DNA from 3 places in the Pseudomonas rossensis genome. Region 1 is predicted to be linked to each of the others. Evidence: predicted binding sites of a transcription regulator. Region 1 holds the regulator's gene; each other region holds the start of a gene.

Region 1 (10,378 bases):
CATCGCCCAGAACCTGCTGAGCAGCATCGAGTTGCTGACCAACTCCAGCCATCTGCTGGGTGAAAAGGCCATCGCCAGCTTCAAGGTCAACGAAGCCAGGCTCAAGGAAGCGCTGTCGCGTAACCCGATCCTGGTCACCGCACTCAACCCGATCATTGGTTACCAAAAAGCTGCGGAGATCGCCAAGAAGGCCTATCAACAGGGCCGTCCGGTGATCGATGTCGCTCTGGAGCACACCGACCTGACCCGCAGCCAGCTTGAGGTTTTGCTGGACCCGGAAAAACTCACCGCAGGCGGCGTGTAATCACCGCAACCGCTTTGGAGGCTCACCATGGAGCACTGGAAACGCACGATCGAAAGGGCTAATCGCTGTTTCATGCTGGGCGAACTGGTCGATGCCCGCGAGGCTTACTTGCAGGCATTGGCGCTGGCCCAGGTGTTGTTCGAGCGCTGGGCAGATGCCGACGAGGCGGTCGCGGCCTGCGTGATTTCCCACCACAACCTGGCGGATCTGCATTTGCGTCTGAACCAGCCTGAGGAGAGCGCCGAGTACCTGTGCGCCATCCATCAGCGATTGTTGCAGACCATGCAGGACCCACGACTGGCGCCGGCCCTGCGTGAAGCAGCGTTGCGCCAGAGCAGCAAAACCTACGTCGAGCTGCTGAATTTCATCAGCGAACACGGCGAATACCCGCGCACCCACCGTTTGCTGCATATCGACGCTGCCTCACCTGCGCCTTTACATCATGGAGTTCATTGAAATGGCTTTTACCTTGCCTGCCTTGCCCTACGCCTACGACGCCCTGGAACCGCACATCGATGCGCAGACCATGGAAATCCACTACACCAAGCACCACCAGACTTACATCAACAACCTCAACGCTGCGGTGGAAGGCACCGAGTTTGCCGAGTGGCCGGTGGAGAAACTCGTGTCAGCTGTCCAGCAACTGCCGGAGAAGCTGCGCGCGGCGGTGATCAATCAGGGCGGCGGGCATGCCAACCATTCGCTGTTCTGGGAAGTGATGGCGCCCAACGGCGGCGGCAATCCTGAAGGCTCCCTGGCTGAGGCGATCGATGAGCAACTGGGCGGCCTGAGCAGTTTCAAGAAAGCCTTTACCAAAGCCGCGCTGACTCGTTTCGGCAGCGGCTGGGCGTGGCTCAGTGTGACGCCGCAAAAGACGCTGGTCGTTGAAAGCAGCGGCAATCAGGACAGTCCATTGATGAACGGCAATACGCCAATCCTCGGCCTGGATGTCTGGGAGCACGCTTATTACCTGCAGTACCAGAACCGTCGGCCGGAATACATCAACGCGTTCTACAACGTGATCAATTGGCCTGAAGTCGCTACGCGCTATCAGGCTGCACTGGTTTAAGACTTCTGCAAAAACAATCCAAGGCTGGCTATGGGCACTGAAACACTGGCGATCGGAAGTGGACGAATGTTTCGTTACGCATTCGGATCGCTATTACTGCTGGCAGGCATGACGTTATTGGTTGCCCAAGGCTTGGCATGGCTGGACCTCGAGCCGAAACTGCTGCGCGCGCTGCAAGGCGGGGCGATCTGCGCTTTGGGCACTGCCTTGGGCGCGGTGCCCGTGCTGGTGATTCGACGGATGCCCCAAACGGTCAGCGATACGCTGCTCGGCTTCGGGGCCGGGGTAATGCTCGCGGCGACAGCGTTTTCGTTGATCGTTCCGGGGATCTCTGCCGCTGAAGACCTGGGGCTGACGCCTTGGGCGGCCAGCGGACTGATCAGTTTCGGCATCATGCTGGGTGCGTTCGGGCTGTTTCTGGTGGATCGAAAGGTCTCCGGGGCCAGCCCGGAAATGTTGGTTGGCACTCTGGAACGGCCAGTGATTCCACCGCGTATCTGGTTGTTTGTGTTTGCCATCATCGCCCACAACATCCCCGAAGGCATGGCGGTTGGTGTGTCGGCGGGGGGTGGCATGCCCGACGCCGATAGCCTGGCCATGGGCATCGCCTTGCAGGATGTGCCGGAAGGTCTGGTGATCGCGCTGGTTTTGGCCGGGGCAGGGATGTCGCGGGTCAAGGCGTTCCTGATTGGTGCTGCGTCAGGTCTGGTCGAGCCGGTCTTCGCGTTGTTGTGCGCCTGGCTAGTGAGCCTGGCCGAACTGTTGTTGCCCTTGGGGTTGGCACTGGCGGCCGGGGCAATGTTGCTGGTGGTCACCCATGAAGTCATCCCCGAGTCGCGCCGCAATGGTCATGACAAGCTTGCAAGTCTTGGGTTGCTGATCGGGTTTTGCTTGATGATGGTGATGGATACGGCGTTGGCTTAACGGCTCAACACGAACTATGTAGCAGCTGCCGAAGGCTGCGTTCGGCTGCGAAGCAGTCGTAAAATTGGGCTCCGCAGTATGTCAGGCAGACCGCGTGAGCAGGGTTTACGACTGCTGCGCAGCCGAACGCAGGCTTCGCCAGCTGCTACAGGGCGAGTGTTATTCGCCTTCGCCGAAGTAGTCGTTGATCAAATCCACCAATGCCTGCAGCGCCTCATCAGCTTGTTCACCTTCGGTGCTCAGGTGGATTTTGGTGCCCTTGCCCGCAGCGAGCATCATCATTGCCATGATGCTTTTTCCGTCGACCGTGGATTCCGGCGTGCGTCCTACTCTGATCGTGCAATCCTTGAACTCACCGGCGACGCCAACGAATTTTGCAGAAGCGCGGGCATGCAGGCCCAGCTTGTTGATGATTTCAATTTCCAGAGCAGGCATCGCGGTGTGAATCCTTTAGCTGAGGTCGCGGTGGCGAACCTGGACGTTCTTCAGAGATTTTTGCAGGGCTTGGCCCAGACGTTCGGTCAGGTAGACGGAGCGGTGATGGCCGCCGGTGCAGCCAATGGCAATGGTGACATAAGCGCGGTTGCTGGCGGCAAAGCGGGGTAGCCACTTGAACAAGTAGGTGGAGATGTCCTGGAACATCTCTTCGACGTCCGGCTGTGCCGCCAGGTACTCGACAACCGGTTGGTCGAGCCCGGATTGATCGCGCAACTCTGGCTTCCAGTAAGGGTTCGGCAGGCAGCGCACGTCGAATACCAGATCAGCGTCCACCGGCATGCCACGCTTGAAGCCGAAAGACTCCACCAGGAACGCCGTACCGGGTTCCGGCTGGTTCAGCAGGCGCAGCTTGATGGTATCTCGCAGCTGATACAGGTTCAGGTTGGTGGTGTTTACTTTGAGATCGGCGAGGTCGGCAATCGGCCCGAGCAGGGCGGTCTCATCGTTGATGGCCTCGGCCAGCGAGCGATTGGCATTGCTCAGCGGGTGACGACGGCGGGTTTCCGAGAAACGTTTGAGCAAGGTTTCTTCGTCGGCGTCCAGATAAAGCACATCACACTGGATATGCCGGCTGCGCACTTCTTCCAGCAGTTCGGGAAACCGCGACAAGTGACTCGGCAAGTTACGCGCATCGATCGATACGGCAACCAGCGGTTGCGCCAGTTCGGTGTGGATCAACGCGCGTTCGGCCAGTTCCGGCAGCAGGCCGGCGGGCAGGTTGTCGATGCAGTAGTAGCCGTTGTCCTCGAGAACATCGAGTGCGGTACTTTTACCTGAGCCGGAGCGGCCACTGACGATGATCAAGCGCATGATTAATGACCGTTTTGCTCGTCCAGGACAACCTGATACAAGGCTTCATTGCTCGGGGCGCTGCGCAGTTTTTCGCGCACTTCCTTGCGATCGAGCATGCTGGCGATCTGGCGCAGTAACTCCAGGTGCGCATCGGTAGCCGCCTCAGGGACCAGCAGAACGAACAGCAGGTCAACCGGGGCGCCGTCGATGGCGTCGAAATCAATGGGTGCGTCAAGGTGCATCAATGCACTGATGGGCGAGGTGCAACCCTTCAGGCGGCAGTGTGGGATGGCGATGCCGTTGCCAAAACCGGTGGAACCGAGTTTTTCACGGGCAATCAAAGCCTCGAAGACATCTTGCATCTCCAGATCCGGCACTTCCCGGGCGATCAGGTTGGCAATTTGCTCGAGGGCTTTCTTTTTACTGCCGCCCGGCACGTTCACGAGAGAACGGCCGGGGGTCAGGATGCTTTCAAGTCGGATCATGGGTTGGGAGTGTTAACGACCGGTCGCGCCCTGGAGGAGGCTTTGGGTCTTTTCCTTATGCTTTTTGAGTTGTTTATCCAGCTTGTCGGTCAGTGCGTCGATCGCCGCGTACATATCGGTATGCTCCGCGTTTGCGACCACTTCATTGCCGGGAATATGCAGCGTGGCTTCGATTTTCTGCTTGAGCTTTTCGACCGTCATCGTGACCTGCACGTTGGTGATCTTGTCGAAATGCCTCTCTAATCGTTCGAGTTTTTCGCCGATGTAGGTGCGAAGAGGTTCGGTCACTTCCAGTTGGTGTCCACTGATGTTGACTTGCATACAGCTTCTCCTTCGTTGCCAGTGCATAAAGCGGCAGGCAGAAATGCCTGCCACTGGAACGCTGTGGCGTGGCTCTACATCAACCGCTTGCGTTCGCTCGAAGGCGCGATCCCGAGGGATTCGCGGTACTTGGCGACGGTGCGGCGAGCCACCTGAATGCCTTGTGCCTCCAGTAAACCAGCGATCTTGCTGTCACTCAACGGCTTTTTCTGATTTTCCGCGGCAACCAGTTTTTTGATGATCGCGCGGATCGCCGTGGACGAGCATTCACCGCCCTCTGAGGTGCTGACGTGGCTGGAGAAAAAGTATTTCAGTTCATATATGCCCCGTGGGGTATGCATGAATTTCTGCGTAGTCACCCGTGAAATCGTCGACTCGTGCATGCCCACCGCTTCGGCGATGTCATGCAGGACCAGCGGTTTCATGGCTTCGTCGCCGTATTCAAGAAAGCCGCGCTGATGCTCGACGATTTGAGTGGCGACTTTCATCAGGGTTTCGTTGCGGCTTTGCAGGCTCTTGATGAACCAGCGGGCCTCTTGCAACTGATTGCGCATGAAGGTGTTGTCGGCACTGGTGTCGGCGCGGCGCACGAAACCGGCGTATTGAGCGTTGACCCGCAGTCGTGGCACGGATTCCTGGTTCAGTTCCACCAGCCAGCGCTCGTTGTCCTTGCGTACGATCACGTCGGGAACGACGTATTCGGCTTCGCTGGACTCGATTTGCGAGCCTGGGCGCGGGTTGAGGCTCTGCACCAGTTCAATCACTTGGCGCAGTTCGTCTTCCTTGAGCTTCATGCGACGCATCAGCTGGCTGTAATCGCGGCTGCCGAGCAGGTCGATGTAATCGGTGACCAGGCGTTTGGCCTCGACCAGCCAAGGCGTCTTGGCGGGCAACTGGCGCAATTGCAGCAGCAGGCATTCGCCCAGGTTGCGGGCGCCGATGCCAGCGGGTTCGAATTGCTGGATGCGGTGCAGGACGGCTTCGATTTCGTCCAGTTCGATGTCCAGTTCCGGGTCGAAGGCTTCGAGAATCTCCTCGAGGGTTTCGTCCAGGTAGCCCTGATTGTTGATGCAGTCGATCAGGGTCACGGCGATCAGGCGATCGGTGTCGGACATCGGGGCCAGGTTCAGTTGCCACAACAAGTGGCTTTGCAGGCTTTCGCCGGCCGATGTACGGGTGGTGAAATCCCACTCGTCGTCATCGTTGCTCGGCAGGCTGCTGGCGCTGGTCTGGTAGACGTCTTCCCACGCGGTGTCGACGGGCAGTTCGTTGGGAATGCGCTCGTTCCAATCGCCTTCCTCGAGGTTGTCCACCGTCGGGGCGGTTTCCTGGTAGGAGGGTTCCGAAACATCGGCGTTGGGTGGCTGTTCGGCTTTGTCGGCCAAGGGGTCGGCGTTATCGAAGTCGTCGCCTTCTTCCTGGCGTTCGAGCATCGGATTGGACTCCAGGGCCTCCTGGATTTCCTGTTGCAGGTCCAGGGTCGACAATTGGAGCAGGCGGATGGCCTGTTGCAGCTGCGGTGTCATCGTCAGCTGCTGGCCCATTCTCAAGACTAGCGATGGTTTCATGGCAGGGGCTTAACACCTTATTCGCCGGCGCACATGCGCCATCCACTACAGGGCGCCGGAGCGCCAAACATAAGCAAATTATATGCCCGAAACTGCAGCGTTTGCCTAGAGCGCTGTAACAATAAAAAAATGTTGATTTTTTATCGAGACAAGCGCCCGAGCAACCAGCCAGACACCTCAGTGCTTACAGGCGGAACTCATGGCCCAGATACACTTCCTTGACCAGGTCGTTGGCCAGGATGGTGGCAGAGTCACCTTCGGCGATCAGCTGACCATCGTTGACGATGTAGGCGGTTTCGCAGATATCCAGGGTTTCACGGACGTTGTGGTCAGTGATCAGCACCCCAATGCCCTTGGCCTTGAGGTGATAGATGATCTGCTTGATGTCGCCCACCGAAATCGGGTCCACGCCTGCGAACGGTTCGTCGAGCAGGATGAATTTCGGGTTGGTGGCCAGTGCTCGGGCGATTTCCACACGGCGGCGTTCACCACCGGACAGGCTCATCCCGAGGTTGTCGCGGATGTGGCTGATGTGGAATTCCTGCAGCAGGCTTTCCAGCTCTTTGCGACGACCGACCTTGTCAAGTTCCTTGCGGGTCTCGAGGATCGCCATGATGTTGTCGGCTACCGAGAGTTTGCGGAAGATCGATGCTTCTTGCGGAAGATAGCCGATACCGGCCTTCGCACGACCGTGCATAGGCTGGTGGCTGACATCCAGGTCGTCGATCAGTACGCGGCCCTGATCGGCCTGTACCAGGCCGACAATCATGTAAAAGCAGGTGGTCTTGCCGGCGCCGTTGGGACCCAGCAGGCCGACGATCTGACCGCTGTCGATCGACAGGCTGACGTCACGCACGACCTGGCGGCTCTTGTAGCTCTTGGCCAGATGCTGAGCTTTCAGAGTTGCCATTACTGGGCCTTTTGCTCGTCGGTTTTCTTCTTCGGCTGGATCACCATGTCGATGCGCGGACGCGACTCGGTGACCTTGTTGCCCGTCGCGCGACCGGCGCTCGCAAGCTTTTTGACCGTGTCGTAGACGATTTTCTCGCCTTGGGTGACGTTATTGTCTTTGTCGATGACTTTGGCACGATCGATCAATACGACGCGGTTTTGCGAGGCGTGGTACTGGATGGTCACTCCGTAGCCCTGAACCGGCTTGGTGTCGCCAGCCGTCTGCATCTGCTCGAAGTAGGCCAGATTGCCCACCGAAGTCACCACGTCGATGTCGCCGGCCGGGGTGCGGGTGATGGTTACAGTATTGCCTTTAACAATCATCGAGCCCTGGGTAATGATCACGTCACCTTTATAGGTGGCAATACCATTCTTGTCGTCCAGTTGGGCATCGTCGGCCTGGATGCGGATAGGCTGCTCTTGATCGTTCGGCAGAGCCCAGGCGCTCACGCTTCCCAGTGCTGCGCTCAGACCGAGCAAAATAGGGAGGGTTTTAACGAGCCTCATACTGTCCTCTTACGTTAGATAGCAGGTGTATCCTGCTTTCTTTCAAATACGCTTTCATTCCCTTGCCAGTCGACACACCACCAGCGCCGTCGATTCTAACGGGTTGCTCGGTCTGCGCATATTGCTGCTGCGGGAACACTGTCATGCGGGTGGTGGTAATCAGGGTCTTGCGGTTTTTCTCGTCGAAGCGCGTGATGCGCACCGAGTCAATCAGTTCGACCTGAGTGCCGTCGGGATTCACTTCGCCGTGCTCGCTCTGGACGTGCCACGGGAACTCGGTGCCGCGGAACATGTTCAGGTCGGGATTGGTCAACAGCGTCACTTCGGTGGCTTTCAGGTGTTCAACCTTGTCGGACGTCATTTCGTATTGCAGTTTGCCGTCCGGCAGGTACTGCACGCTGTGGGCGTTGATCGCGTAATAGTCGATCGCGGTTTCATCGATCTTTGCCACCGGCTGATCGAGGAAGCGTTCCGGGCTGATGTTCCAGTAGCCGACCGCCGCGAATATCGCTGCGATGCAACCGAACACCAGGAATTTGCGAATCTTTTTGCTCAGCATAGTTGGCTCACAGGTACGCGGCGTTGGCCGCATCTAGGCGGCCCTGCGCGCGCAGGATCAATTCGCAGAATTCGCGAGCGGCACCCTCGCCACCGCGGGCCTGGGTGATGCCGTGGGCGTGTTCACGGACGAAACTGGCAGCGTTTGCCACCGCCATACCCAGGCCGACGCGGCGAATCACTGGCAGGTCCGGCAGGTCGTCGCCGAGATAGGCGACTTGCTCATAGCTTAGGTTGAGTTGGGCAAGAAGCTCGTCGAGCACCACCAGTTTGTCTTCGCGCCCCTGGTACACGTGTGGAATACCGAGGTTCTTCGCTCGTCGCTCGACTACCGGGGTCTTGCGGCCGCTGATGATAGCGGTCTGCACACCGGCTGCCATCAACATCTTGATGCCTTGGCCGTCGAGGGTGTTGAACGTCTTGAATTCGCTGCCGTCTTCGAGGAAGTACAGGCGTCCGTCGGTCAGTACGCCATCGACGTCAAAAACCGCCAGTTTGATGTTCTTGCCGCGTTGCAACAGGTCGGTGCTCATCACATTACTCCTGCACGCAGCAGATCGGACAGGTTGAAGGCGCCGATCGGACGGTCCTCCTTGTCCACCACTACCAGCGCGTTGATTCGATGGTCTTCCATGATTTTCAGGGCTTCGGCTGCCAGCATATCGGCCCGGGCGGTCTTGCCGTGAACAGTCATGACCTCGTCGATGGTCGTATGGTGGATGTCGATGGTCCGGTCAAGGGTGCGGCGCAAGTCGCCGTCGGTGAAGATCCCGGCCAGTTTGCCGTCGGCCTCCACAATCGCGGTCATGCCCAGGCCCTTGCGGGTCATTTCCATCAAGGCGTCCTTGAGTAGCGTGCCACGTTGCACTTGGGGCAGTTCTGCGCCGGCGTGCATGACGGTTTCCACTTTCAGCAGCAGGCGTCGGCCAAGTGCGCCGCCGGGGTGGGAAAAAGCGAAATCTTCAGCGGTAAAACCGCGTGCTTCCAGCAGCGCAACGGCCAGGGCGTCGCCCATGACCAGCGCGGCAGTGGTCGACGAGGTCGGTGCCAGGTTGAGCGGACAGGCTTCGTGCTCGACGTGCACGTTGAGGTTGACCTCGGCAGCCTTCGCCAGCGGTGAATCAGGGTTGCCGGTCATGCTGATCAATTGAATGCCCAGGCGTTTGATCAGCGGCAGCAGGGTGACGATTTCATTGGTAGAGCCGGAGTTCGACAGCGCCAGGATGATGTCGTCGCGGGTGATCATGCCCATATCGCCGTGGCTGGCTTCGGCCGGGTGCACGAAAAAGGCCGTGGTGCCGGTGCTGGCCAGGGTGGCGGCGATCTTGTTGCCGATGTGCCCCGATTTGCCCATGCCGACCACAACCACGCGCCCTTTGCTGGCCAGAATCATCTCGCAAGCGCGTACGAAATCTGCGTCGATACGGGGCAACAAGCCTTGTACGGCTTCCAGTTCGAGGCGGATGGTGCGTTGTGCTGATTGAATCAGGTCGCTGGATTGGCTCATGTCAGAAATCGTATAGCCTGATGAAAAGGCGGCGATTATAACGGTAATGATCGAAACCCTCACGCAAGTTCGTCGCGCTTTGTCATTCCATGTTACCGAATACCCCTAAATAGAAGCTTTTACCCCGTCATGTTCCTCAACATGGCCCGGCTTGGGCCTTGGGCGCTTGGCCTTTGCAGTGATATAGTTCGCCGCCAGTTCGGCCTGCCCGGGAGGTATGTGCTTTCGCCAGAAAGTCAGGCGTCCGAGTGAGAGGCTGCATCGCAAGGAGTTTAGATGAGTGCCGATAAAGCCTACGCGGTCGAGCTGAAGGGACTGACCTTCAAGCGCGGAACGCGCAGCATTTTCAATAACGTCGATATACGTATCCCGCGCGGCAAGGTCACCGGCATCATGGGGCCTTCCGGGTGTGGCAAGACTACGCTGTTGCGGCTGATGGGCGCACAGTTGCGGCCCACCAAAGGCGAAGTCTGGGTCAATGGACAGAACCTGCCGAAACTGTCGCGCAGTGATCTGTTCGATGCGCGAAAGCACATGGGCGTGCTGTTTCAGAGTGGTGCACTGTTCACCGATCTCGATGTGTTCGAGAACGTCGCCTTTCCGCTGCGCGTTCATACCGAACTGCCGGAAGAGATGATCCGGGACATTGTCCTGCTCAAATTGCAGGCCGTGGGCTTGCGTGGCGCCATCGACCTGATGCCTGACGAGTTGTCCGGCGGCATGAAACGTCGTGTCGCTCTGGCCCGGGCGATTGCCCTCGATCCGCAAATCCTCATGTATGACGAGCCCTTTGTCGGCCAGGACCCCATCGCCATGGGCGTACTGGTGCGCCTGATTCGCCTGCTCAACGATGCGCTGGGCATCACCAGTATCGTGGTCTCCCACGACCTGGCC
Region 2 (10,378 bases), on a different contig from region 1:
AGAAGCGTTTAAGGCCTGAAACGGGCGTTTGACGCTCGTTTGCGTGGCGTTCTGCCAGCTTTGACGGGTACTTTCGAACCAAAATGGGTTGGAATGTGGGTACGGTGCAGCCTATTGCACCAATATAGTGCGTAAAGCTGAGCGGCGTTAGAAGAAGCGCAGGAAGGGATTTTTTTCTTCTGCGGGTTTGTCTTTGATCGGACATTCCGGCCGTTGGCCGTAGTCGGGGAGGGCGCAGGGTTTGACCTGGCGTTTCTGCGCGAGGGAGATGCGCAGCATGTGGAACGGCTGGTTGGCTGTGCGCTCGACCGTTCGGCCCTGCTCGTCGAGGATTTCCACGGAGAGGTTATGGCTGCCGCGATCGATGTTGCTCAGGGCGAATACCGGGCTCAGGCCGGGCGCTGCGGTGGGTTGGCCGTCGAGTAGCAGTTGGTAGCGATGGCCTCGTTGCAGGCCGGGTTCGCTGGTAACGCTGACGATAGTCTCGCCAGCACTGCTGCGCACCGTGGCGTCTGGCTCCGGCACCAGGATTCTCAGCATGTCGTAGTGGAAAAGCGCTTTGGCTTCGGTTTTCTTCGGGGCTGTCATCGGCGCAGCACCGGTTGGGTTGGCGGACATGCGATTGCTCGTTGCCATCGGCACGCGCTTGGCGTTGCCGGAGCCTGGCTGGTCGGTGTAGACGCGATTGCCCTGAGCGTCGACGTAGGTGAACACCTCGGCCGTCACCGGCAGGGCGATCAAGCAGGTGATCAGCAGCCACCACAGCCTCACGGCTTATGCACCCGTTGTACGGTGAACGTCACGGTGGGACTTTGTTGAACGATGTTTTCCCCGTCGATCACCTGCACCGCGAGGCTGTGTGTGCCGCGATCAACGTTCACCAGTTGCAGGATCGGCACGTTGCTCGGCTGGCCGTAAGGTTGATCGTCCAGCAACAGCCTGAACAGATGAGGGCCTTGCAGGCGGGGTTTGATCAGCACGTTGACGGTGAAGGTGCCGTTGTTGGCACGCAGCGCTTCGGTAGTGGGTAAGTTGGTCAGCTCCAGCACCTCGTAAACGCTGCGCGGCTGTTCTCGACTTGTGGCTTCGACAGATGGCGCAGAAGGGGCTTGGGGCTCAACCCTGTTAAGCGGTGGCAACTCGACCGGCTGAGCCTTCACGCCATCGGGCGGTTGATTGCTATAGGCGGTGTTGCCGTCGGCGTCGGTGTACTTGTAGATCTGCGCTGCGGCGGGCAGGGCGATCAACAGCAACATCAGTAGAAAACCACGACCCATAAAATCGACCAGAAACGAAAGCGTTGGATTGCAGCATAGGTTACGGGCGTGGGTTGGCATAGTTGGTTACAGGCAAGGCCCGATAGCCTTGCGCAACCCGCTGTCGTCTTCTGGCAATACAAACTCTGCAATCAGTGGGGTATCACTCTTGCGGGAAGGCAGTGTCAAAGTTACACGTTGACCATGGGCAGTGTCAGTGAGCCAGTAATGCAACTCGCGCTTGTTGATGGTCATACCAAACTCAAACACCCAACCATCTCCTTGCAGGCTCCTTACTGAGCCCCAACCGCTAACCAGATAGCTGATGGGCGCGCGCGTGCTGGTTGTCAGGCGCAATGGTCCGTTTGCCGGCGCGCCCGGGCCTTCATAATCATCGGCATTGAAGCCAAGTCGCTGTGTCGGGATAGTCAGGGACATACTCATCGGGTTATCAGGATGACAACTTATCGCCAATAGGGCTTCGCCGGTTTTGCCGTCATAGCGCGTATTTCCGCTGAGAAGGGCAGTTTGAAACCGGCTGTCGTCGGAAGTTTTTTCCACCAGCCAGTGTTTGCCCTGATCAGAGGAATGGGAACTTTCAGTCGCAGCCCAGGCAGGTGTTAGCGCCGCAAGAAACAACGCTAGCGAATAAAGAGAGGCTGATGCTGATTTCATCTGATGTTCCTTCCGAAAAGTCCCGGGACAGTAAATGAAAATTGCTTGAAAGTTTCACAGAACTATTTTCAAAAAAATGCAAAAGCGTTTTGCCTGAAAATTCCCGCCCACAAAAAAGGCCTCCCGAAGGAGGCCTCTTTTTTGTCACGCCGCTTGCGCAGGCGCTACCGGATCAGCAGCTGTAGTACAGCTCGTATTCCAGTGGGTGTACGAAGGTACGTACCTTGATTTCTTCTTCGCTTTTCAGAGCGATGTAAGCGTCGATGAAGTCGTCGCTGAAAACGCCGCCTTTGGTCAGGAACGCACGACCTTTGTCCAGCTCGTCCAGGGCTTCTTTCAGGCTGCCGCAAACTTGTGGGATCTCTTTCGCCTCTTCAGGCGGCAGGTCGTACAGGTTTTTGTCAGCTGCGTCGCCAGGGTGGATCTTGTTCTGGATGCCGTCCAGGCCGGCCATGACCAGTGCAGCGAAGGCCAGGTACGGGTTGGCTGCCGGATCCGGGAAGCGAGCTTCGATACGGCGAGCGCGAGGGCTGGACACGTAAGGAATACGGATCGAAGCGGAACGGTTGCGAGCCGAGTAGGCCAGCATTACCGGAGCTTCGAAACCTGGGACCAGACGCTTGTAGGAGTTGGTCGACGGGTTGGTGAAGCCGTTCAGGGCCTTACCGTGCTTGATGATGCCGCCGATGAAGAACAGAGCGGTATCGGACAGGCCGGCATAGCCTTCGCCAGCGAAGGTGTTCTTGCCATCTTTGGCGATGGACAGGTGAACGTGCATACCCGAACCGTTGTCGCCGTACAGCGGCTTAGGCATGAAGGTCGCGGTGCGGCCATAAGCGACAGCCACGTTGTGTACGCAGTACTTCAGGGTCTGAACTTCGTCAGCCTTGGCTACCAGGGTGTTGAACTTCACACCGATTTCGTTCTGACCGGCAGTTGCCACTTCGTGGTGGTGAACTTCGATGACCAGGCCCATTTCTTCCATGGCGTTGCACATGGAGGTACGGATTTCGTGGTCGTGGTCAAACGGTGGAACCGGGAAGTAACCGCCTTTGATACCTGGACGGTGGCCATGGTTGCCGCCTTCGATGTCCTGGTCGGACATCCACGAACCTTGTTCGGAGAAGATTTTGAACATCGAGCCGGAAATGTCCGACTTGAACTTAACCTGGTCGAAGATGAAGAACTCAGGCTCCGGGCCAACGAAAACGGTGTCGCCGATACCGGTCGACTTCAGGTATTCCTCGGCACGCTTGGCGATCGCACGTGGATCGCGATCGTAGCCTTGCATGGTCGAAGGCTCGATGACGTCGCAAACGATGATCAGCGTTGGGTCTTCGGTGAACGGGTCGAGAACGGCAGTGCTGTCGTCCGGCAGCAGGATCATGTCGGAAGCTTCGATGCCTTTCCAGCCGGCGATGGAGGAACCGTCGAACATTTTGCCTTCTTCGAAGAAAGCTTCATCCAGCGCGTCGCGAGCCGGCATGGTCACGTGGTGCTGAGTGCCTTTGGTGTCCGTGAAGCGCAGATCAATCCACTTGACGTCATGATCTTTGATGAGTTGAACCGACTTCGACATAGTGTCCTCCGGGTGGCTTCGGGCTTAGTAGTGGATGCCCTTGGAATGTGGGTGATGCCGGCGCGAATACTCTGCCAAGGCAACCTACCTCACAAGGGAGCAAATTGCATGCCAGTGCCCCACCATGGGTTTTTTGCGCCAATTTCACGCTTATAAAGGCACAAAGCATCTGTAAGCGGAAAATCTCGCCCTACAATGTAGCGTTAAATTCAACAAATGACCTGTTTTGGTGCGCGCAAAACCTTCTGCACATTAACTGGTTAAACCTTGAGCAATTTCCGCTATAATCCGCGCCCCCCTTTTTCGGCTGGCCCAGCGCGCGCTGTTTTCATGAAACTAATCGTAAAAGTCTTCCCCGAGATCACCATCAAGAGCCGCCCGGTACGGATGCGTTTCATCCGCCAGTTGGCCAAAAACATCCGTACTGTGCTCCGCGACCTGGACCCGGCTGTGGTGGTGAACGGTGTGTGGGACAATCTCGAGCTGGAAACCCGGGTCAGCGAGCCCAAAGCCCTGAAGGAGATGACCGAGCGCCTGAGCTGCATGCCGGGCATCGCACATTTCCTGCAGGTCGACGAATACCCGTTGGGTGACTTCGACGACATCGTCGCCAAGTGCAAGCAGCACTTTGGTGATGCGTTGGCCGGGAAGATTTTTTCGGTGCGCTGCAAGCGTGCCGGCAAGCATGAATTCAGTTCGATGGACGTCGAGAAATACGTCGGCAGCCAATTGCGTCGTCAGTGCGGCGCCGCCGGAATCTCGCTGAAAGACCCGGAAATCGAAGTTCGCATCGAAATTCGCGACAAACGGTTGTTCGTGATCCACAGCCAGCACAACAGCATCGGCGGTTATCCGCTGGGTGCCCTGGAACAGACGCTTGTGCTGATGTCCGGCGGCTTCGATTCCACCGTTGCTGCTTACCAGATCATGCGGCGAGGGCTGATGAGCCATTTCTGCTTCTTCAATCTGGGCGGACGAGCCCATGAACTGGGCGTTATGGAAGTCGCGCACTTCATCTGGAAGAAGTACGGCAGCTCCCAACGCGTGTTATTTGTGAGTGTGCCGTTCGAGGAAGTACTGGGAGAAATTCTCGGTAAAGTCGATAACAGTCATATGGGCGTAGTTTTGAAGCGTATGATGTTGCGCGCTGCTTCCCGTATTGCCGATCGGCTGGACATCGATGCGCTGGTCACCGGCGAAGCGATTTCCCAGGTGTCGAGCCAGACGCTGCCGAACCTGTCCGTGATCGACTGCGTGACCGACAAGCTGGTCTTGCGTCCGCTGATCGCCAGTCACAAGCAGGACATCATCGACCTGGCCAACGAAATCGGTACTGCCGACTTCGCCAAGCACATGCCGGAATATTGCGGGGTCATCTCGGTGAACCCCAAGACCCACGCCAAGCGTCCACGCGTGGAGTACGAAGAACAACAGTTCGACATGGCAGTACTTGAGCGTGCGCTCGAGAACGCCAAACTGGTGCCGATCGATCGCGTGATCGATGAATTGGGCCAGGATTTGCAGATCGAAGAAGTCAGCGAAGCGCTGGCTGGTCAGATCGTCATCGACATCCGTCATCCGGATGCCGCTGAAGACGACCCGCTGGGACTCGTTGGCATTGAGGTACAAACGATGCCGTTTTATGCATTGAACGCTCGTTTCAAGGAACTGGACCCTACTCGCCAGTACCTGCTGTATTGCGACAAAGGCGTGATGAGTCGCCTGCATGCCCACCATTTGCTCAGTGAGGGGCATGCCAATGTGCGCGTTTATCGACCGAGCTAAGTGCCCGGGGCTGTTTGCCTGTGGCCTGCGTCACCGGCCCCCCGACGCCGCCGTCAAGCTGTAACGGCTTTGCCGGACTCTACTGTTAATCGCTGCCAAGACTTGTCAGCACACCGAATCCTCTGATCGAGATACACAAGTGATCGAAAATCTACGCAACATCGCCATCATTGCTCACGTTGACCATGGTAAGACCACCCTGGTAGACAAACTCTTGCGTCAATCCGGCACCCTGGAGCGCAACGAGCTCAACGACGAGCGCGTGATGGACTCCAACGACCAGGAGAAAGAACGCGGTATTACCATTCTGGCGAAAAACACCGCCATCAACTGGAACGGCCACCACATCAACATCGTGGACACCCCGGGCCACGCCGACTTCGGCGGCGAAGTTGAACGCGTAATGTCGATGGTTGACTCCGTTCTGCTGCTGGTTGACGCTCAAGACGGCCCTATGCCGCAAACCCGTTTCGTGACCAAGAAGGCTTTCGAAGCCGGCCTGCGTCCAATCGTGGTCATCAACAAGGTTGACCGTCCAGGCGCGCGTCCGGACTGGGTTCTGGACCAGATCTTCGACCTGTTCGACAACCTCGGTGCTACCGAAGAACAGCTGGACTTCAAAGTCGTCTACGCCTCGGCCCTGAACGGCATTGCCGGTCTGGAACACACCGACATGGCTGAAGACATGACCCCGCTGTACCAGGCGATCATTGACCACGTACCGGCTCCAAAAGTTGACCGTGACGGTCCGTTCCAGATGCAAATCTCGGCACTGGACTACAACAGCTTCCTGGGTGTTATCGGCGTTGGCCGTATCGCCCGTGGTCGCGTCAAGCCGAACACTCAAGTTGTGGCTATCGACGCCGACGGCAAGCGCCGTAACGGTCGTATCCTGAAGCTGATGGGTCACCACGGTCTGCACCGTATCGACGTTGACGAAGCAGCTGCCGGCGACATCGTCTGCATCAGCGGCTTCGACCAGCTGTTCATCTCCGACACTCTGTGCGACCCACTGAACGTCGAAGCGATGAAGCCGCTGACCGTTGACGAACCAACCGTTTCCATGACCTTCCAGGTTAACGACTCGCCGTTCTGCGGTCGTGAAGGCAAGTTCGTCACCAGCCGTAACATCAAGGAACGTCTGGACAAAGAACTGCTCTACAACGTTGCTCTGCGCGTTGAAGAAGGCGACACCGCCGACAAGTTCAAAGTCTCCGGCCGTGGTGAGTTGCACCTCTCGGTACTGATCGAAACCATGCGTCGCGAAGGCTTCGAAATGGGTGTTGGTCGTCCGGAAGTGATCATCCGCATGGTTGACGGCGTCAAGCACGAACCGTACGAAAACGTGACCATCGACCTGCCAGAAGAATCGCAAGGTTCGATCATGGAACAGATCGGTATCCGTAAGGGCGACCTGACCAACATGGTTCCGGATGGCAAGGGCCGTGTGCGCCTTGAGTACAACATCCCGGCTCGTGGCTTGATCGGTTTCCGTAACGAGTTCCTGACCCTGACCTCCGGTGCAGGCATCCTGACCTCGATCTTCGACCGTTACGACGTGATGAAGTCCGGCGACATGTCCGGCCGTCAGAACGGCGTGCTGGTTTCGGTTGCTACCGGTAAGGCTCTGACTTACTCGCTGGAAACCCTGCAAGCTCGCGGCAAACTGTTCCTGGGTCACGGTGAAGACGTGTACGAAGGTCAAATCGTCGGCATCAACAGCCGCGACAACGACCTGGGCGTTAACCCAACCAAAGGCAAGAAGCTCGACAACATGCGTGCTTCGGGTAAAGACGAAACCATCGCTCTGGTTCCGCCTATCCGTTTCACCCTGGAACAAGCTCTTGAGTTCGTGCAAGAAGACGAACTGTGCGAAGTCACTCCTAAGTCCATCCGTCTTCGTAAGAAGATCCTGGGCGAAAGCGAGCGTACCCGCGCTGCCAAGAAAGCCGGTAACTGAGTCTCGACTTAGTTAACAGCTAAAAAAACGCCCCCGACCGCAAGGTCGGGGGCGTTTTTGTATGTCCGGAATTTGTGCGGTGTTTGTGCTGGCCTCATCGCGAGCAAGCTCGCTCCCACAGTGAATGGTGGTGTTCACAAAATCTGTGGTCAGCACTGAACCCTGTGGGAGCGAGCTTGCTCGCGATGAGGCCGGTTCAGGCAGCGAGATTCCGCATCAGAACTTCTCGAGGGTCCGACGGCTCTCGCTGGTCTCGCGCGCCACTTCTTTCGGCTTATACGCGCAATACCCCGGCCGCGGCCCGATTTTCGGGTGGTTGCGGCAAGTATCCGGGCGCTTTTCATAAATAGTGCACAGACGGCTCTTACGATCCAGGTACAGGCAATCGTTGTTGCTCATGCGCTGAAGGGTGAAGATCTCGGACTTCTGGTTGTAACGCTCGACGATCCCTTCCTTCTGCAAACGCTTGGCGATGTTCTTCGGCGGCTCGCCGCGCTCGAATTCATCGACGATGCCGATACGGATCAGATCCTTGATCTTGACCTCGACCGGCAGGGTGCAGCAGCTGGAAACGCACGAACCACACATCGGGGCGGAGTACTTGGCCCAGGTATCGAGGCGATCGATCTCCGCGGCGGCGATCAGGTTGGACTTCATCATCGGTTGTTACCAGCGTGCATCAGGGCGCGCGATCATACCGGGACTGGTGGATTTTTGAACAACCTTTCGCCAGATTTTTTCGTATTCCGCCCAATAACACCTGTAACCCGGCACGGCCCCTGCATTCTTTCCGGTGCGCGACAAGGTAATGTCGATCTATCTCACACTAACGGGAAAATCTGCCGAACCAGAGTTCCAACGGCCTGTCAGACCGTCTAGGCTCAACAACTCCACGCTCGCTCGAGGTCCTATCGATGACTCAAGAACCACTTGTTCGCGAAGCAGAGGTGGCCGCATTCCGCGACGCCGTCTTGACCAAACTCACCTACGCGGTGGGCAAAGACCCGGATCACGCCTTCGACCACGACTGGTTCGAAGCCATTGCCCTGGCGGCGCGCGATCACATGGTCGAGCACTGGATGGATCACACCCGGCAGATCTACCGCAAAGGTCAAAAGCGGGTTTATTACCTCTCCCTCGAATTTCTGATCGGCCGTCTGCTCTACGACAGCCTGAGCAACCTTGGCCTGTTGGACGTTGCCCGCGAGGCCCTGACTGAGCTCGGCGTCGACCTTGAACGCATCCGCCTGCTGGAACCCGACGCAGCGCTGGGCAACGGCGGCCTCGGTCGTCTGGCCGCGTGCTTCATGGAAAGCATGTCGACCCTCGGAATCGCCGGCCACGGTTACGGCATTCGTTACGAACACGGCTTGTTCCGGCAGGCCATCGTCGACGGCTGGCAACAGGAACAGACCGAACACTGGCTGGATTTCGGTAACCCTTGGGAGTTCGAGCGACCAGAGGTCGTTTACCCGATCGGTTTCGGCGGCAGTGTCGAAACCGTCACCGACGAAGCGGGCAAGTCCAAGCAAGTCTGGACCCCGGCGGAAACCGTTCGCGCGATTGCGTATGACACGCCGGTTGTCGGCTGGCGCGGAGCGAGCGTCAACACGCTGCGCCTGTGGCGCGCCCGGGCCATGGAAGATTTGCACCTCGAACGCTTCAACGCCGGCGACCACTTGGGCGCCGTGGCAGAAGTCGCCCGGGCCGAAAGTATTTCCCGGGTGCTCTACCCGGCGGACAGCACCGAAGCGGGCCAGGAACTGCGCCTGCGACAGGAGTATTTCTTCGTCGCCGCGTCCTTGCAGGACTTGCTGCGTCGTCATCGCAACATGCATACCTCGGTCCTGACCCTGGGCGATCATGCAGCGATCCAGCTCAACGACACCCACCCTTCGATTGCCGTTGCCGAACTGATGCGGCAACTGGTCGATGTCTATGACGTCGCGTGGGATGCGGCATGGCAGGTCACCGTCGACACGCTGTCCTACACCAACCACACGCTGCTGCCGGAAGCGCTGGAAACCTGGCCGGTGGGTTTGATGGAGCGGATGTTGCCGCGGCACATGCAGATCATTTACTTGATCAACGCCCAACACATCGATTCGCTGCGCGCCAAAGGTATTCACGACTTTGAAGTGCTGCGCGCGGTGTCGCTGATCGAGGAAGACAACGGCCGTCGTGTACGCATGGGCAACCTCGCGTTCCTTGGCTCCCACAGCGTCAACGGCGTGTCCGGCTTGCACACGCAACTGATGCGCGAGACGGTGTTCTCCGAACTGCACAAGCTCTATCCGGAGCGGATCAATAACAAAACCAACGGCATTACTTTCCGGCGCTGGCTCTACCAGTCCAACCCCCAACTGACCTCGATGATGGTCGATGCCCTCGGCCCGGAACTGCTGGATAACCCCGAAGAGCGCTTGCTTGATCTGGAGCCGTTCGCCGAGAAAACCGCGTTCCGCAAAGCGTTCGCCGAACAGCGGCTGCACAACAAAAAAGCCCTGGCGTACATCATTCACGAGCGACTTGGCGTTGCGGTCAACCCGGCGGCGATGTTCGACGTGCAGGTCAAACGGATCCACGAATACAAACGTCAGTTGCTTAACCTGTTGCACACCGTTGCGCTGTACCAGGCCATTCGCGCCGAGCCGGAAATCGATTGGGTGCCGCGGGTGAAGATCTTCGCCGGCAAGGCGGCGGCCAGTTATCACCAGGCCAAGCTGATCATCAAGCTGACCAACGACATCGCCCGGGTGGTGAACAACGACCCGACCGTGCGCGGTTTGCTGAAAGTGGTGTTCTTGCCCAACTACAACGTCAGTCTGGCGGAAAGCATCATCCCGGCAGCGGATTTGTCGGAGCAGATCTCCACCGCAGGCTTCGAAGCCTCGGGCACCAGCAACATGAAGTTCGGCCTGAACGGCGCGCTGACCATCGGCACCATGGACGGGGCCAACGTCGAAATGTGCGAACGTATTGGCGTCGAACACATGTTCATCTTCGGCCTCAGCGCTCAGCAGGTTGAAGCGCGCAAGCAGAACCATGAGTTCAACGCGACGCCGGATATTGCCGCATCCCATCGGCTCAATGACGTGCTGCAAGCGATACGCGGCGGGGTGT
Region 3 (10,378 bases), on a different contig from region 1:
TGGAAGAAGGCGACCTGCTGGCCGTGCATTCGGCCGGTGCCTATGGGTTTGTCATGAGTTCCAACTACAACACCCGCGGCCGTGCCGCTGAAGTGTTGGTGGACGGTGATCAGGCATTTGAAGTGCGTCGCCGTGAGACGGTAGCCGAGTTGTTTGCTGGCGAAAGCCTGCTGCCGGAGTAAAACCATGCTGCTGCGTTTTACCAAGATGCACGGCCTGGGCAATGACTTCATGGTCCTCGACCTGGTCAGCCAGCATGCGCACATCCTGCCCAAACACGCCAAGCAATGGGGCGATCGGCATACGGGTATCGGTTTCGACCAGTTGCTGATCGTCGAAGCGCCCAGCAACCCGGACGTGGATTTCCGCTATCGGATCTTCAACGCCGACGGCTCCGAAGTGGAACAGTGCGGCAACGGTGCGCGCTGCTTCGCGCGATTCGTGCTCGACAAGCGCCTGACCGCGAAACGGCAGATCCGCGTCGAGACCAAAAGCGGCATCATCGAACTGGATATCCGCAGCGACGGGCAGATCGGTGTCAACATGGGCGCACCGCGCCTGGTGCCGGCCGACATTCCGTTCGACGCGCCGGAACAGGCCCTGAGTTATCAGGTTGACGTCGACGGTATTGCAGTCGAACTGGCCGCCGTGTCCATGGGCAACCCCCATGCCGTGCTGCGGGTCAGCGATATCAACAACGCGCCGGTGCATGAACTGGGGCCGAAAATCGAAAATCATCCGCGCTTCCCGGCGCGGGTCAATGTCGGTTTTCTCCAGGTCATCGACCGCAACCGTGCGCAGCTGCGCGTCTGGGAACGCGGGGCCGGGGAAACCCAGGCCTGCGGAACCGGCGCTTGCGCTGCCGCAGTGGCCGCGATCAGCCAGGGGTGGATGGATTCGCCGCTATTGATCGACCTGCCCGGCGGGCGTCTGTTCATTGAATGGGCAGGCCCTGGCCAACCGGTCATGATGACCGGCCCGGCAGTACGCGTTTATGAAGGACAAGTGCGTCTTTGAGAGAGTCGAATCCATGAAAGATAAGCCCCAGGTTCCCGCCCTACAGCCCGACGAATCCCCTTCCGAAAGCCTTGAGGCGGCGGCGATTGCCGCGTACCTGGAGGCTCATCCGGATTTCTTCGTCGAGCATGAAGAACTGCTCGCAACCTTGCGCATTCCGCACCAGCGCGGCGACACCATTTCGCTGGTCGAACGGCAGATGACCATCCTGCGCGACCGCAATATCGAGTTGCGGCATCGCCTCTCTCACTTGATGGACGTGGCCCGCGACAACGACCGCCTTTTCGACAAGACCCGCCGCCTGATTCTCGCGCTGATGGACGCCACCAGCCTGGAAGACGTGGTGATCAGCGTCGAAGACAGTCTGCGCCAGGACTTCCAGGTGCCCTTCGTCAGCCTGATCCTGCTGGGTGACAACCCGATGCCGGTGGGTCGCTGGGTGACCCATGCCGACGCGCAAACGGCCATCGGCGGCTTGCTCTCGGAAGACAAAAGCGTCAGCGGCAGCCTGCGTGAACACGAACTGGACTTCCTGTTTGGCGAAGAGCAGCGCAAACAGATCGGCTCCACCGCCGTCGTCGCCATCAGCTACCAAGGCATCCACGGCGTCCTGGCCATCGCCAGCCGCGACCCGCAGCACTACAAGAGCTCGGTGGGCACGCTGTTCCTCAGTTACATCGCCGAAGTCATGGGCCGCGTGCTGCCACGGGTCAACACCTCCCTGCGCTCGGTACGCTGATCGTGGAACGGCAACTGGACGCTTACTGCGAACACCTGCGCAGTGAGCGGCAGGTGTCGCCTCACACGCTGTACGCCTACCGCCGCGACCTCGACAAAGTGCTGGGCTGGTGCGTCAAACAGAACATCAGCAGTTGGGCGGCCCTGGACATCCAGCGCCTGCGCAGCCTGATCGCACGCCTGCACTCACAGGGCCAATCTTCGCGCAGCCTGGCGCGGCTGCTGTCGGCGGTGCGCGGGCTCTATCACTATCTGAACCGCGAAGGCCTCTGCGATCACGACCCGGCCAACGGCCTGGCGCCGCCGAAGGGCGAACGTCGGCTGCCAAAAACCCTCGACACCGACCGCGCACTGCAACTGCTTGAGGGCGCGGTGGAGGATGATTTCCTGGCGCGGCGGGATCAGGCGATTCTGGAACTGTTCTATTCCTCAGGTTTGCGGCTTTCAGAACTGACCGGGCTCAATCTGGATCAGCTGGACCTGGCCGACGGCATGGTTCAAGTGCTCGGCAAGGGCAGCAAGACCCGACTGCTGCCGGTCGGCAAAAAAGCACGCGAAGCGCTGGAGCTGTGGCTTCCGCTACGCGCCATGACCAACCCGGCGGACGACGCGGTGTTTGTCAGCCAGCTAGGCCGGCGCCTCGGCCCACGGGCGATTCAGGTGCGGGTTAAAGCCGCTGGCGAACGCGAACTGGGACAGAACCTGCATCCGCACATGCTGCGGCACTCCTTCGCCAGCCATTTGCTGGAGTCGTCCCAGGACCTGCGGGCGGTTCAGGAATTGCTCGGTCACTCGGACATCAAAACCACCCAGATCTACACCCACCTGGACTTCCAGCACTTGGCGACGGTTTACGACAGCGCCCATCCACGGGCCAAACGAATCAAAGGCGATGAGTCATGAGAATCCAATTGATCACCTTCGACCTCGACGACACCCTGTGGGACACCGCCCCGGTGATCGTCAGCGCCGAAGCCATATTGCGTGAATGGCTGACCGAACATGCACCAAATCTGGGCGCCGTGCCGGTGGAGCATTTGTGGGCGATTCGCGAGCGGATCCTGAGCAGTGAGCCGGGCCTCAAGCACCGCATCAGCGCCCTGCGCCGCCGCGTCTTGTTCCATGCGCTGGAAGAAGCCGGTTACAGCCATGATCAGGCCGCAGACCTGGCCGATCAGAGTTTTGAAGTGTTTCTGCATGCCCGGCATCAGCTGGAAATCTTCCCGGAGGTGCAACCGACCCTCGAGACGCTGGCCAATCACTACGCCCTCGGCGTGATCACCAATGGCAACGCCGATGTGCGCCGGTTAGGGCTGGCGGACTACTTCAAGTTTGCCTTGTGCGCCGAAGACATCGGCATCGGCAAGCCGGATGTGCGACTGTTTCATGAGGCGTTGCAACGGGGGGGGGCGACGGCTGAAACGGCCGTGCATATCGGCGATCATCCGGGTGACGACATTGCCGGCGCCCAGCAGGCGGGATTGCGGGCGATCTGGTTTAACCCGGCTGGCAAGGTTTGGGAAGCCGAGAAGGCACCGGATGCCGAGATTCGCAGCCTGAGCGAGTTGCCGGCGTTGTTGGCTAGGTGGAATACGACCTCAGCCTAATACAAAACCTGTGGGAGCGGGCTTGCCCGCGATAGCGGTGTGTCAGGCGACAACAATTGTGAATGTGACGTCGCCATCGCGGGCAAGCCCGCTCCCACAAGGATCACCGCAGACTTCAAATTTTGTTTCACCCATGAAAAAGCCCGCAGCGACGGCGGGCTTTTTCAGCAAGCAAGGGCAGGCGCTTAGATAGGCCGGCTGCCGTACTTGTTGTCAGGCTTCTTGGGCGGATCGGCGACCACATTGGCCTCCACTTCCTGCACCTTGCCGCCCTTGGCCAGGAACTCTTCCATGGCCCGCGCCAGAGCATCACGCTCCTTGTTTTTCGCTTCGACGCTCGGCAGCTCATCGACCGATACCGCTGCCTTGGCTTTGCCTTTGGCGGTCGGAACGGGCGCTTCACCGCCATCGTCGTCAGCAACGTCTTCCGCTGCTGTTTCCAGACCTTCTTCGGTTTCGTCGTCGCCTACTTCGAGGTCGTCGTTTTCCAGATCATCGTCGCTCATGTTCTACCTCATGACTTGCGAAAAGCAGATTAGTTATAGCCCAGCTTCGCCATCTGTCGATGGCCGCCGGAAAAAATTCAACAACCGCTGGCAACCAGCGGTTTATGCCCCTTCACCGTGCACGGTGGCGAGGACTTTACGGGCACCGCCATGATCACGGTGCTCGCCCAGATAAACGCCTTGCCAGGTTCCCAGCGCCAGTCGGCCTGCCGAAATCGGCAAACTGAGCTGACAGCCAAGCACGCTGGCCTTGAAGTGCGCCGGGAGGTCGTCCAGGCCTTCGTCGTTATGCTCATAGCCGTCTGTTCCTTGTGGGATCAGACGATTGAAAAATCGTTCGAAGTCGCGACGTACCGCCGGATCGGCGTTCTCGTTGATGGTCAACGACGCCGAGGTATGCTGCAGCCACAAATGCAAAAGACCGACCCGACATGCCTTGAGTTCAGGCAGGCCGGCGAGTAACTCGTCCGTTACCAGATGAAAGCCCCGGGGCCTCGCCCGCAGGGTAATCAGAGTCTGTTGCCACATACAGTTCTCCGCACGTTCGGGGCGCATTCTAGCGCGCTCTGGGAAAAAACAAAGGCCCTAATATTCCTTCAATCATGTAAGCCATTGGCCGCAGAAAAACGCCCGTCGTAAACGCCACTAAACGTGTACGAAAAAACCTTTCAGCAGTTCCTTCACTGACAAACTCCAGACAAAAAAATGCCCGGCAAGCCGGGCAAGTTTTTTTGTGCGCGTACTTACAAGTTGTAGCCGCGTTCGTTGTGCAGTGCCAGATCGATACCGACCGCCTCTTCTTCCTCAGTGATACGCAGACCCATGACGGCGTCCAGGACCTTGAGGATGATGTAGGTGACGATCGCGGTGTAGATCACCGTGAAGCCCACGCCTTTCATCTGAATCCAGACCTGTGCACCGATGTCGGTGACGGTGCCGAAGCCACCCAGGGCCGGAGCGGCGAAGACACCGGTCAGGATCGCGCCGAGGATACCGCCGATACCGTGTACGCCAAAGGCGTCCAGGGAGTCGTCATAGCCGAGTTTGCGTTTCAGGGTAGTGGCGCAGAAGAAGCACGCCACGCCGGCTGCCAGACCGATGACCAGAGCGCCCATCGGGCCCACGGTGCCAGCGGCTGGCGTGATTGCAACCAGACCGGCCACAACACCCGAAGCGATACCCAGAGCACTTGGTTTGCCGTGCGTGATCCACTCGGCGAACATCCAGCCCAATGCAGCGGCGGCAGTTGCGATCTGGGTCACCAGCATCGCCATACCGGCAGTGCCGTTGGCCGCAGCAGCGGAACCGGCGTTGAAGCCGAACCAGCCAACCCACAGCATTGCAGCGCCCATCAGGGTGTAACCGAGGTTGTGCGGCGCCATCGGGGTGGTCGGGAAGCCTTTGCGTTTGCCCAGTACCAGGCAGGCAATCAGACCGGCCACACCGGCGTTGATGTGCACCACGGTGCCGCCAGCGAAGTCCAGCACGCCCCAGTCCCACATCAGGCCGCCGTTACCGGACCAGACCATGTGCGCAATCGGTGCATAAACCAGGGTGAACCAGACGCCCATGAAGATCAGCATGGCGGAGAACTTCATCCGCTCGGCGAAGGCACCGACGATCAGCGCAGGGGTGATGATGGCGAAGGTCATCTGGAAGGTGATGAACACCGCCTCAGGGAACAGCGCCGCGGGACCGGTCAGGCTCGATGGCGTGACACCGGCAAGGAATGCCTTGCCCATGCCGCCGAAGAATGAGTTGAAGTTGACGACGCCCTGCTCCATGCCGGTGGTGTCGAACGCGATGCTGTAGCCATAAATGACCCACAGAATGCTGATCAGACCGGTAATGGCAAAGCACTGCATCATCACGGAAAGAATGTTTTTGGAGCGAACCATGCCGCCGTAGAACAGCGCGAGGCCGGGAATGGTCATGAACAGCACGAGGGCTGTCGAGGTCATCATCCAGGCGGTGTCGCCGGAGTTGAGGACTGGGGCCGCCACTTCGTCTGCCGCCATAGCCAGGCTGGGCATTACGAGGGACAACAGGGCTCCTAGCCCTGCGAATGTACGCAGAGTCATATTGTTTTCTCCTGGGGCGTTGGGTGTGTGGCGGCCTAGATTGCGTCGGTATCGGTTTCGCCGGTACGGATGCGAATCGCCTGTTCCAGATTGACCACGAAGATCTTGCCGTCACCGATCTTGCCGGTGTTGGCAGCCTTGGTTATCGCCTCGATAACCCGGTCAAGATCCTTGTCGTCAATGGCGACATCAATCTTCACCTTTGGCAGGAAATCGACCACGTATTCCGCGCCGCGATACAGCTCGGTGTGACCCTTCTGCCGACCGAAGCCTTTGACTTCAGTAACGGTAATGCCCTGCACGCCGATCTCGGACAGCGACTCGCGTACGTCGTCCAGTTTGAACGGCTTGATGATGGCAGTGACTAGCTTCATGAAAACTCTCTCCCGAATTGGTGGACTTGCCCCAGGAAAACAAACCCGACTCAAGTCTAAGCGCAGTGCCTGGCTTTGTAACGCATCGTCGGCCTTACCTGCCCGTCCGACGCCTGCTAACCACTCCGCACGAAACACTTCCCCGTTCCGCTTGGCGCACTGCATTCGTCGCAGCGACTGCATCAGTGCATGGGTCACTACCGACTAAGCAGAAAGCTTGCCATCTCGCCGAAACCCACTGATTTCAGGCCCTTGGCCGCTGCCGCAAGTTGCTTCGCTCCCATGGCTCGACGGATACGCACAACAACAGTGCGCGGCCGTCCATCCGCATGCGCGAAAAGCGTGCACCCTTGACTGCGAGATTGACTATAGACACTGCGTGATACACTGCCCGCCATTGTTTGACAGGACATTTCCCATGCTCGCGCCCAAAGACTTCCTCGATGCCCTGAGCGGCACCGCCTCCCGCCTCTTCAGCGGCGACACCCCGCTACCGAAAAGCGAAATCGAAAGCCAGTTCAAGGCTCTGTTGCAGAGCGGCTTCAGCAAGCTGGATCTGGTGAGCCGGGAAGAGTTTGATAGCCAGATGGTTGTGCTCGCACGGACTCGTGCACGGTTGGAAAGTCTTGAGGCGAAGGTTGCGGAGCTGGAAGCGAAGCTCAATCCACCTTCCGAATAACACCACATTCCCTGTGGGAGCGGGCTTGCCCGCGAATGGAGTCGCCTCGGTCTACCAGCCATCCCACACGAGACAGACCACCCCTGTAGGAGCTGCCGAAGGCTGCGATCTTTTGATCTTCCGCCCCGCCACATTCTCGGCAACGTCCTACAAAAATCACACCGCCGTCCGATTGCGTCGTAAGGCCTCCAGTTTCTATGCTCATCCCCAGCTGAATGTTCAGCTCTGGGTTTGGCGACCCGGAAGACCCCGACGTTCCCATCTCGAATTATGGCGGCTATGCGTGGGAGACCTTCGGGTCTGCCGGTTTTCGGGCGTCACCGGTTCGCCAACCCGCGCATGGCTGCCACCCTTTTCGTTTGGCGACGATCAGAGGCAGTTTTCTTCATTTGATCCCGAGAACTGCACCATGGAAGAAAACTATCTAATCCCCCAAGTCTTCACCCGCCACAAACTCCATCTCCACGCCCTGCTGTTGGAAAACCAGGCCTGGTTTAGCGCCCGAGATCTAGGCCGTCTATTGCGCCTCTACCTCGACGAACGCGCCGTCCGCAAACTCGATCCCGACCAACACCAAACATTACGAATGCTCATCCACGGCAGCATCGAAAACACCCTGATGATCAGCGAATCCGGCGTCTACGCACTACTCGTCTACCACTACTGCCCCGAATATCGGGCGCTGCGCGAATGGCTAACCCACGACGTCGTCCCAGCCCTCAGAGACGCCCAGCAACCCACCTCAATCGAACGCCCGATCCTGAGCCTGCTGAACTGGCCGGAGATATCGTTGAGTTTGTTGCACTGGAATAACCAGCCGTGGATTCGGCTGCAAGACGTTCCGCAGATGTTGCCGAGTGGCGAGCAGGCATCGCGTGCGGTCAATCTGCCGTGGTGGAAAAGAGCTACGCGAGCGCTGCAATCGCTGTAAGCATTCGAACCTCAACCACGCTCGATATCGGTCCTGCGCAGATCGTAGCTCGATTGCAGGTTCAGCCAGAACTCGGGCGTGGTCTTCAGGTGGATGGATAACCTCTTTGCAAGGTCAGGACCGACACCTCTGCTCTGCGCCACCAGGTGACATATCTCAACTTCGAACTCACTCAGCGAGCAAGCCAAACCCGCCGCAGTAATGCCCAACGGCTCAAGAAACTCCTTTTCAAGGATTTCGCCAGGATGAATCGGCCGCATTCCAATAGTGTTCATTTTTCCTCCGAGGACTCGATCAGTCGTGATCATAAGTAGCCCCTCGATCACACAATAGCGCTAGTGCGCTTTCACCGACCCCTTCATCCATCTCGGACCAGTCCTACAAAAACCAGCTCTCGTAACGCCTGACAAACAATGCCAGCCCCGACGCAACCTTTGTAGCAGCTGGCGGAGCCTGCGTTCGGCTGCGCAGCAGTCGTAAAATCAGAGCACGCGCTACGTCAGGTAAACCGAGCAATTCGGTTTCACGACTGCTGCGCAGCCGAACGCAGGCTCCGCCAGCTGCTACAGATCGCGTTACGGCTTTGGCCAGCAACATTCTGCGAAAGTTTTGCGCCTGAATTACCAAGCTCAAGCGCTACCTCACAACTACCCTTCAAAAACCGCAGGAAGCGGTGCTCTTCAGCTCAAGGAACGACCATGTCCCTCTCCATCGTCCACAGCCGCGCCCAGATTGGCGTGGATGCGCCCGCGGTAACCGTCGAAGTCCATCTGGCCAATGGCTTGCCATCGCTGACGATGGTCGGTTTGCCGGAGGCAGCAGTGAAGGAAAGCAAGGATCGAGTACGCAGTGCGATCATCAACTCGGGCCTGCAGTTTCCGGCGCGGCGCATCACGCTGAATCTCGCGCCCGCCGACCTGCCAAAAGACGGCGGGCGCTTCGACCTGGCGATTGCCTTGGGGATTCTGGCAGCCAGTGTGCAGGTGCCGACTCTGACGCTGGATGATGTGGAGTGCCTGGGGGAGTTGGCGCTGTCAGGCGCGGTGCGGGCAGTTCGGGGAGTGTTGCCGGCAGCGCTGGCCGCACGCAAGGCCGGACGCTCGTTGATGGTGCCGCGGGCGAATGCCGAGGAAGCGTGCCTGGCGTCGGGGTTGAAGGTGATCGCGGTGGATCATTTGCTCGAAGCGGTCGCGCATTTCAATGGCCACACGCCGGTTGAACCTTATGTTTCCAATGGATTGCTCTACGCCAGCAAACCCTATCCCGATTTAAATGAAGTGCAGGGCCAACTCTCAGCCAAGCGTGCGTTGCTGATTGCGGCGGCAGGGGCTCATAACCTTTTGTTCAGCGGTCCACCGGGAACAGGAAAAACCCTGTTGGCGAGCCGTTTACCTGGGCTTTTACCGCCACTGGCGGAGAGCGAAGCGCTGGAAGTTGCGGCGATTCAATCGGTCGCTAGCTGCGTGCCGCTGAGCCATTGGCCGCAGCGACCGTTTCGCCAGCCCCACCACTCTGCCTCAGGTGCCGCGCTGGTAGGCGGCGGTTCTAAACCGCAACCCGGCGAAATCACCCTCGCCCACCATGGCGTTCTGTTCCTGGATGAGCTGCCAGAGTTTGATCGCAAAGTATTGGAGGTTTTAAGGGAGCCACTGGAGTCCGGGCACATCGTGATTTCCCGCGCCCGTGACCGCGTGCGATTCCCGGCGCGATTCCAATTGGTGGCGGCAATGAACCCGTGCCCCTGTGGATATCTTGGCGAGCCAAGCGGCCGTTGCTCTTGTACACCCGACATGGTCCAGCGCTATCGCAACAAACTGTCGGGCCCACTGCTGGATCGCATCGACCTGCACCTGACCGTCGCCCGTGAAGCTACGGCGTTGAATCCAGCGTTGAAGGCCGGAGACGACACGGCCACTGCCGCAGTGCTGGTCGCCGATGCACGAGAGCGGCAACACAAACGCCAGGGCTGCGCCAACGCCTTTCTTGATCTGCCAGGCCTGCGCAAACACTGCAAGTTATCCACAATCGACGAAACCTGGCTGGAAACTGCGTGTGAACGACTGACTTTGTCGCTGAGGTCAGCCCATCGACTGCTCAAAGTGGCGCGCACCCTGGCGGACCTTGAACAAATCGATGGCATCACCCGCGAGCACTTGGCCGAGGCGCTGCAATACCGGCCGAGCACAAATTAGCAGGGATTATTCCTTGGTGAGATCCACCAACGGCGTTTGCCGCACCTCAGTCTGCCGCCCGCCCTGAATCTCGTTCACTCGCTTCAACGCGTTATCCACAGCCCCCTTGTCCGCCAGCAAGCTGTAGCTGATCTGGAACTGCTTCTGCTCCTTGGCAGCAATCGTTGGCACCAGATTCAGTGGCCGCTGATACCGGCGGTTGTAGGAAAAGCTCGTTCCTGGCTCAAGACCCGTGACATAGCCCTGCCCTTGG

Evidence for each region. Region 1 encodes sigma-54, which starts transcription at its own class of promoters, with help from an activator protein. Its sites were predicted from a motif close to ANTGGCATNNANNTTGCTNT; they were not measured.
Region 2: the regulator sigma-54 is predicted to act here: its motif matches at 3,607-3,626, upstream of glnA (glutamate--ammonia ligase).
Region 3: the regulator sigma-54 is predicted to act here: its motif matches at 6,529-6,548, upstream of glnK (P-II family nitrogen regulator).

Annotation. Positions count from the first base shown of each region.
Region 1 is NZ_JBBWCB010000030.1:6,839-17,216, reverse strand. It holds gene WLY71_RS10810 (class II fumarate hydratase) at 1-304, shown strand, start outside; gene WLY71_RS10805 (DUF2753 family protein) at 332-760, shown strand; gene WLY71_RS10800 (superoxide dismutase) at 762-1,373, shown strand; gene WLY71_RS10795 (ZIP family metal transporter) at 1,404-2,297, shown strand; gene WLY71_RS10790 (HPr family phosphocarrier protein) at 2,457-2,732, opposite strand; gene rapZ (RNase adapter RapZ) at 2,748-3,605, opposite strand; gene ptsN (PTS IIA-like nitrogen regulatory protein PtsN) at 3,608-4,072, opposite strand; gene hpf (ribosome hibernation-promoting factor, HPF/YfiA family) at 4,085-4,393, opposite strand; gene WLY71_RS10770 (RNA polymerase factor sigma-54) at 4,468-5,961, opposite strand; gene lptB (LPS export ABC transporter ATP-binding protein) at 6,146-6,871, opposite strand; gene lptA (lipopolysaccharide transport periplasmic protein LptA) at 6,871-7,419, opposite strand; gene lptC (LPS export ABC transporter periplasmic protein LptC) at 7,406-7,978, opposite strand; gene WLY71_RS10750 (KdsC family phosphatase) at 7,986-8,510, opposite strand; gene WLY71_RS10745 (KpsF/GutQ family sugar-phosphate isomerase) at 8,510-9,484, opposite strand; gene WLY71_RS10740 (ATP-binding cassette domain-containing protein) at 9,761-10,378, shown strand, end outside.
Region 2 is NZ_JBBWCB010000002.1:46,675-57,052, forward strand. It holds gene WLY71_RS01060 (DUF4124 domain-containing protein) at 148-771, opposite strand; gene WLY71_RS01065 (DUF4124 domain-containing protein) at 768-1,277, opposite strand; gene WLY71_RS01070 (hypothetical protein) at 1,344-1,931, opposite strand; gene glnA (glutamate--ammonia ligase) at 2,104-3,510, opposite strand; gene thiI (tRNA uracil 4-sulfurtransferase ThiI) at 3,841-5,295, shown strand; gene typA (translational GTPase TypA) at 5,435-7,255, shown strand; gene WLY71_RS01090 (YkgJ family cysteine cluster protein) at 7,472-7,915, opposite strand; gene WLY71_RS01095 (glycogen/starch/alpha-glucan phosphorylase) at 8,170-10,378, shown strand, end outside.
Region 3 is NZ_JBBWCB010000048.1:5,711-16,088, reverse strand. It holds gene lysA (diaminopimelate decarboxylase) at 1-182, shown strand, start outside; gene dapF (diaminopimelate epimerase) at 187-1,017, shown strand; gene WLY71_RS14890 (DUF484 family protein) at 1,031-1,756, shown strand; gene xerC (tyrosine recombinase XerC) at 1,759-2,658, shown strand; gene WLY71_RS14880 (HAD family hydrolase) at 2,655-3,362, shown strand; gene sutA (transcriptional regulator SutA) at 3,548-3,868, opposite strand; gene WLY71_RS14870 (secondary thiamine-phosphate synthase enzyme YjbQ) at 3,971-4,396, opposite strand; gene WLY71_RS14865 (ammonium transporter) at 4,612-5,949, opposite strand; gene glnK (P-II family nitrogen regulator) at 5,985-6,323, opposite strand; gene WLY71_RS14855 (accessory factor UbiK family protein) at 6,742-7,002, shown strand; gene WLY71_RS14850 (BRO-N domain-containing protein) at 7,412-7,933, shown strand; gene WLY71_RS14845 (HigA family addiction module antitoxin) at 7,945-8,208, opposite strand; gene WLY71_RS14840 (YifB family Mg chelatase-like AAA ATPase) at 8,632-10,125, shown strand; gene WLY71_RS14835 (aldose 1-epimerase family protein) at 10,132-10,378, opposite strand, start outside.